Robiginitalea biformata HTCC2501: one gene and its partner. The protein of the gene in region 1 interacts with the protein of each later gene in a pairwise test. Links are inferred from orthologs where the notes say so. Each region holds a gene or a part of one and is shown on either strand. Other genes may lie near its edges. The genes, in order: ruvC and ruvA.

Region 1 (3,242 bases):
GCCATGGCCGTCCAGAACATGTGGCTGGTGTGCACCGAATTGGGGATCGGGTCCTATTGGAGTTCCCCGGGGCTGATCCGCCATATGGGCGAATTCTTTGACCTGGCGGAAGGGGAACGCTGCCTGGGCTTTTTCTATATGGGGTATTACGACGAGGCACCTCCGGAGGGCACGCGCAGCCCGCTGGACGAAAAAATCAGTTGGGAATAAGCGCAATCCGTGCGTAGGAACCCTTGCCGGGCCACCCCGGTTTCGATTGGACCCGCCAGGAGGCAGTCCGGGGTAGGGCTAATCAAACCACGGGAATAATCCACTTCGGTAATCCCACGCTTTGGACAGGAACAGTCCAAAGTAGATGATGCTGACCAGAAACTTGAGGAACGTCCCGGTGAGGAAGCCCACAAACGAGCCAAAAGCAGCTTTCAGGGCGGTCTGGCTATTGGATTTATTGATCAATTCCCCGACTACGGCGCCCAGAAACGGCCAGATGATGATGCCTGCGATTCCCAGAACCGGGAAGATGATCGCCACGAGCAGGCCTACGGTGGTCCCGATCATCCCGGCACGGCTTCCCCCGAAACGTTTGGTACCCATGGCGGGGATCCAGTAATCCAGGCCTACCACCACCACGGCCACGGCCGCGGTGATCCCGAGAAACCACCAGTTGTCCGGTACGGCGGAAGTCAGCGTCAGGAGCAGCAACCCCACCCAACTGATGGGCGGGCCGGGGAGGACCGGCAGGAAACTGCCCAGGACTCCCAAAATCATACATAGCAAGCCAAAAAAGATCAAAACAAGGTCCATAAGGCGATGAATTTAAAGCGGTCCGGCCGCACCGAGGCAGGAGCTCTACGCAAACACATAAGACGTAAGGCAAAGATAGATGTTACGGGGAATTACTAATAAAATCGTAATTTCCCCCCTAGTAAAATTGGGGAATGAACCATCGCGTACTTTGCGGTATACTGCTGGCCGGTTGCCTCAGCGCCTGCAACCTGTTTGAGTCGCGGGAGCAACGGACCCAAAAACTGGTGGACGCGGAGATTCAGACCATCAACTTCAACGAAGTAGACCAGTTTCCGTTGTTTGACGATTGCCAGGAAACCGAGGACAAGACTGTGCAGCGCCGCTGTTTTGAAGAGACTTTGCTGATGCACCTTTCCATGACCCTGCAAAATTTTGAATTCCGGTCACAAGCCTCCCTGAAAGATACGCTGCACATCGATTTTAAGGTGGATGCCCAGGGGGTAATTTCGATCACTTCGGTGGAACAACACCCGGCGATTGTGGAAGCGAACCCGGAATTTGAGCGAATTGTAACCGGAAGCCTGCGGAGCCTGCCGCGACTGCAACCCGCACTCAAGCGAGGGATCCCGGTGGCCACGAGGTTCCGGCTCCCCTTAGTCCTGCAAACCGATGAGTAAACTGACAGCATCCGAAACCATTATCCTGGGTATCGACCCGGGGACCACCATCATGGGCTTTGGCATTATACGCGTGCAGGGCAAACAAATGGAATTCGTCCAGATGAACGAGCTTATCCTGCGCAAGTACGACGACCCGTTCACCAAGCTAAAACTCATCTTCGACCGCACCCTGGAACTTATCGACACCTACCACCCGGACGAAATTGCCATCGAGGCGCCCTTTTACGGCAAGAACGTCCAGTCCATGCTGAAACTCGGCCGGGCCCAGGGGGTGGCCATGGCTGCCGGGCTTTCCCGACAGGTCCCGATTACGGAATACCTGCCCAAAAAGATCAAAATGGCCATCACCGGCAACGGGAATGCCAGCAAGGAGCAGGTGGCCCGGATGCTGCAGTCCCTGCTGGAGCTCAAATCCCTGCCCAAAAACCTGGACAGCACGGACGGCCTGGCAGCGGCTGTCTGCCACTTCTACAACCAGGGCAAGCCCACGGGGGCGAAGTCCTATTCGGGATGGGAGGCCTTTGTCAAACAGAATACCGGCCGGACGTCGGAGTGACACCCGGATTGCCCCCCGTATGGGAATTGGCAAAAGCCGTACCTTTAACCCACCACACACCCAGCTCCCGACCCGCTGCTCATGTCCGGAATCTACCTCCATATCCCATTTTGCAAGCAGGCTTGCCACTATTGCGATTTTCATTTTTCGACCACCCTCAAACACAAACAGGGGTTGCTGGAAGCCATGGAGCTGGAGATGGAGCAGCGACGGGACGAACTCGGCGGGCAGCCGGCAGAGACCCTGTATTTCGGGGGCGGCACTCCGTCTCTGCTCACCGGGGCGGAAATCGGGCAACTGATCCGCCGGGCAGCTGCGTGCTTTGGCCTGGCTGCGGATGCGGAGATTACCCTGGAGGCCAACCCGGACGATTTGCCTCCCGGTCGGTTGGAAGAACTGGCCCTAAGCCCGGTGAACCGTTTGAGCATCGGCATCCAAAGCTTTCACGAAACCGAACTGCGCTGGATGAACCGGGCCCACTCGGCCCGTGAAGCGCTGGAATGCCTGGAGCACGCGGCCGCCCGGTTTGCGAATTACTCCATCGACCTGATCTACGGCATTCCTGGCAGCCGCCCGGATGACTGGAAGCGAACCCTGGAGGTGGCCCTCGGTTTCGACCCCCCGCATATTTCGGCCTATGCGCTTACGGTGGAACCCGACACCGCCCTGGCCCGCTTCATCGATAAAGGGGTGACCCCCGGGGTGGACGACCACCGTGCCCGGGAAGATTTCTCCCACCTGGTGGAAACGTTGCAGCAGGCCGGTTACGACCATTACGAGATCTCGAATTTCGGGAAGCCCGGGTTCCACTCCCGGAATAACACCGCTTACTGGCAGGGGAAATCCTACGTGGGAATCGGGCCTTCCGCCCATTCCTTTGACGGGGGAAACCGCCGCTGGAATGTGGCCTCCAACCTGAAATACCTCCGGGCCGTAACGGAAGGGAAAACCTATTGGGAGGCGGAGCAACTCAGCACCCGGGACCGGTACAACGAAGCGGTAATGACCGGCCTCCGCACCCAATGGGGGGTCTCCGAGAACCGCGTGGGCAGCGAGTTTGGCCCGCGATATGCGGAATATCTCCGCCAACAGGCCGCCCCCTACCTGGAAAAAGGCTTGCTGGCATCCCGGTCGGGCCACCTGGTAGCCACGGAAGCCGGCAAATTTCTCGTGGACGGGATTGCCAGTGATTTATTTATGATTAATTTGAAGTGATTTCACAGTAACATGCAGACCCGACTTGAAAAGAACGGCACCAC
Region 2 (3,310 bases), 120 kb from region 1 along the record:
ATGGCCACCGGGCGTTCCGACCACCCGAATCAGGTGAACAACGTGCTCGGATTCCCCTTTATTTTCCGGGGGGCGCTGGACGTGCGGGCAACCAAGATCAACGAAGAAATGAAAATGGCCGCCGTCAAAGCCCTGGCCGACCTGGCCAAACAACCCGTCCCGGAACAGGTCAATATCGCCTACGGGGAAACCCGCCTCACTTTCGGGAGGGAGTACATCATCCCGAAACCCTTCGACCCGCGGCTGATTGCCGAGGTGCCGCCGGCCGTTGCCCGGGCAGCTATGGAAAGCGGGGTGGCGCGGGCGCCCATTGCGGACTGGGGCCGCTACCGGGAGGAACTCCTGCAGCGGTCCGGGGACGACAAAAAGGTGATCCGCTGGTTGATGAGCCGGGCCAAATCGATGCCCAAGAAGATCGTCTTTGCCGAGGCGGACCAGCTGGATGTGCTCAAAGCGGCGCAAATAGCCCATGACGAAGGGATTGCCCACCCCATCCTGCTTGGAAATCGAAAAGTCATCGAGGAACTGAAAGAAGAATTGGAATTCGATGCGGAAATTCCCATCATCGACCAGTACGAAGAGGATTCCCTCGAAAAACGGGAGGCCTATGCCCGGAGCTACTGGGAATTGCGCCAGCGAAAAGGGAGTACCCTGTACAACTCCCGGAGTAAGATGCGGGAGCGAAACTACTTTGGCGCGATGATGGTCCGGGAGGGGGATGCCGACGGCATGATTTCAGGGTACTCCCGTTCTTATTCCTCCGTGGTGAAGCCGATCTTTGAGGTGATCGGGCGCGCGAGCGAAGTGTCCCGGGCGGCTACGGTACACGTGATGATCACATCCCGGGGGCCGATTTTCCTGGCGGATACCTCCCTGAATATCGACCCGACCGCCGAGGAACTCGCGGAGATTACCCGGATGACGGCCAACCTGGCCCGGGCATTCAACTTTGAACCGAACATCGCCCTCCTGTCCTATGCGAATTTCGGTTCCTCCGAACACCCGCGGGCGGTGAAGGTGCGGGAGGCCATCCGCATCCTGCACGAACAGGAGCCCGACCTGGTGGTAGACGGGGAAATCCAGACCGATTTTGCCCTGAACCGGAAACTCCGCCAGAGCCAGTTCCCGTTCTCCAAACTGGCGGGGAAAAACGTGAACACCCTGGTTTTCCCAAACCTGGAATCGGCCAACATCACCTACAAGCTCATCAAGGAATTGCAGGCTACCGATACGATTGGCCCCATCATGCTGGGTCTTCGGCGCGCCGTCCACATCCTGCAGATGGGGGCCAGCGTCGAGGAGATCGTCAACATGACCGCTGTGGCGGTGATCGACGCCCAGGAACGCGAAAAGCGCCGGCGCGCCAAAAGGAAAAAATAACCACCTGCAGCCGGAAGAGATTTCCGGTACTGACAACCGATTCCCATGATAGAACACCTAACCGGCCGCCTTATTGAAAAACACCCAACCCACCTGGTAATTGAATGTGCCGGGGTGGGCTATTTTGTCAATATTTCCCTGAATACCTTTTCGGCCCTGCCGGACGAGGAACAACTCCGGATCTATACGCATTTGCAGGTCCGGGAAGATGCCCACACGCTCTTTGGATTCTACTCTGTTGCGGAGCGCGAGGCTTTCCGCCTGCTGATTTCGGTTTCCGGCGTGGGCGCGAGCACCGCCCGCACCATGTTGTCCTCCATGACCCCTGCCCAGCTCCGGGAGGCAATTGCCTCCGGGGATGTGCCCGCCATACAGGCTGTCAAGGGGATCGGCGCCAAGACTGCCCAGCGCGTTATTCTGGACCTGAGGGACAAGATTTTGAAAATCTACGACCTCGATGAAGTTTCCCTAAAACCAGACAATACAAATAAAGAAGAAGCGTTATCTGCTTTAGAGGTTCTTGGCTATTCCCGAAAGCAGTCCGAAAAGGCCGTGGATACGGTACTTCGCCAGGATCCTTCCGCAAGCGTCGAGGGCATTATCAAACAGACGCTTAAAAATTTGTAAAAAGTTTGAAAACAGGGGCATCGGCATTTTACACAAAGTACCGTCTTTCTTTATTTTCCCTTCTTTTTCTACTGGTCTTCGCGGCCCTTCCGGCGCATGCCCAGGACGGGGAAACCGAGGCGGATTCGGTGCAGACGGGGGTAGCACTGGGGTCGCTCCGCATGGAGAACCCGCCCAGCATCGTCTCCAAATACACCTATGATGCGAAACTCGACCGCTATATCTATACGGAGTCGGTTGGGAATTACGACATTTCCTACCCGATCATCCTGACCCCGGAGGACTATTTTGAACTGGTCCGCAGGGAGGGCATGAAATCCTATTTCAAAGATAAAATCGACGCCTTCAGCGGACGGAAGGAAGGGAGCGAAGAGGCCCGGAAAAACCTGCTCCCGAATTTTTATGTAAACAACAGCTTTTTCGAAACCATTTTCGGGGGGAATACCATCGAAGTGATTCCGCAGGGTTCCGTGGCGATGGACCTGGGCGTCATCTGGCAGAAAAACGACAACCCGGCCCTTTCGCCCCGCAACCGGACCAACCTCGCCTTTGACTTCGACCAGCGAATCTCCCTGAGTATGCTCGGGCAGATCGGGGAGCGCCTGCAGATTACCGCCCAGTACGACACGGAGGCAACCTTCGACTTCCAAAACCTTATCAAGCTCGATTATACCCCCACCGAAGACGATATCATCCAAAAAATCGAGATCGGAAACGTAAACATGCCGCTCAACAGCTCGCTGATCTCAGGAGCCCAGAGCCTCTTTGGGGTAAAGACCCAGCTGCAGTTCGGCAAAACCACCGTGACGGCCGTATTCTCCGAACAGCGTTCCCAGAGCAATACGGTGGTGGCCCAGGGGGGCGGGACGATCAACGAATTTGAACTGACGGCCCTGGACTACGACGAAGACCGCCACTTCTTCCTCTCCCAGTATTTCCGCGACCAGTACGACCAGGCCCTGGCCGATTACCCCTATATCAATAGCCAGGTACAGATTACCCGGCTGGAGGTTTGGGTAACCAACCGGAGCCAGCAGACGCTCAACGTCCGGAATGTGGTGGCCATCCAGGACCTGGGAGAAAGCCTGCCGGAAAAAACCCGGATCGGCCAGGCCGGCGGGGCGCCTGGTGGATTTTTCAACTCGGGCGGGGCCCCGGTGAACCTGCCGCGCAACGGCGCCAACGACTACGACCCGGCCCTGATTGGGAGCGGAGGCGTGCTGACCCCGGATATCCGCGACATCGCAACCGTGGACGACGGCTTCCAAATCCCCGGCGGGTATACCGTCAACCAGGGATTCGA

What was found.
Region 2: the proteins of ruvC (region 1) and ruvA interact in binary tests that used the Escherichia coli proteins (3 or more experiments, as listed by UniProt). The link is inferred for Robiginitalea biformata HTCC2501 from one-to-one orthologs.

The regions. Positions count from the first base shown.
Region 1 is NC_013222.1:189,734-192,975, reverse strand. The notes cover bases 284-3,199. They hold ruvC (crossover junction endodeoxyribonuclease RuvC), read left to right. Parts: upstream 284-1,416; coding sequence 1,417-1,983; downstream 1,984-3,199. Other genes in these bases: hemW (radical SAM family heme chaperone HemW), read left to right, coding at 2,065-3,198; RB2501_RS00780 (hypothetical protein), read left to right, coding at 939-1,424; RB2501_RS00785 (DUF456 domain-containing protein), read right to left, coding at 289-804. Outside these bases: RB2501_RS00790 (nitroreductase family protein), read left to right, coding at 1-210; RB2501_RS00765 (cyclase family protein), read left to right, coding at 3,211-3,242.
Region 2 is NC_013222.1:74,328-77,637, reverse strand. What follows is about bases 233-3,216. They hold ruvA (Holliday junction branch migration protein RuvA), read left to right. Parts: upstream 233-1,425; coding sequence 1,426-2,007; downstream 2,008-3,216. Other genes in these bases: sov (T9SS outer membrane translocon Sov/SprA), read left to right, coding at 2,013-3,216; RB2501_RS00320 (NADP-dependent malic enzyme), read left to right, coding at 233-1,380. Also shown: more of RB2501_RS00320, read left to right, coding at 1-232; more of sov, read left to right, coding at 3,217-3,310. UniProt on the Escherichia coli protein: The RuvA-RuvB-RuvC complex processes Holliday junction (HJ) DNA during genetic recombination and DNA repair.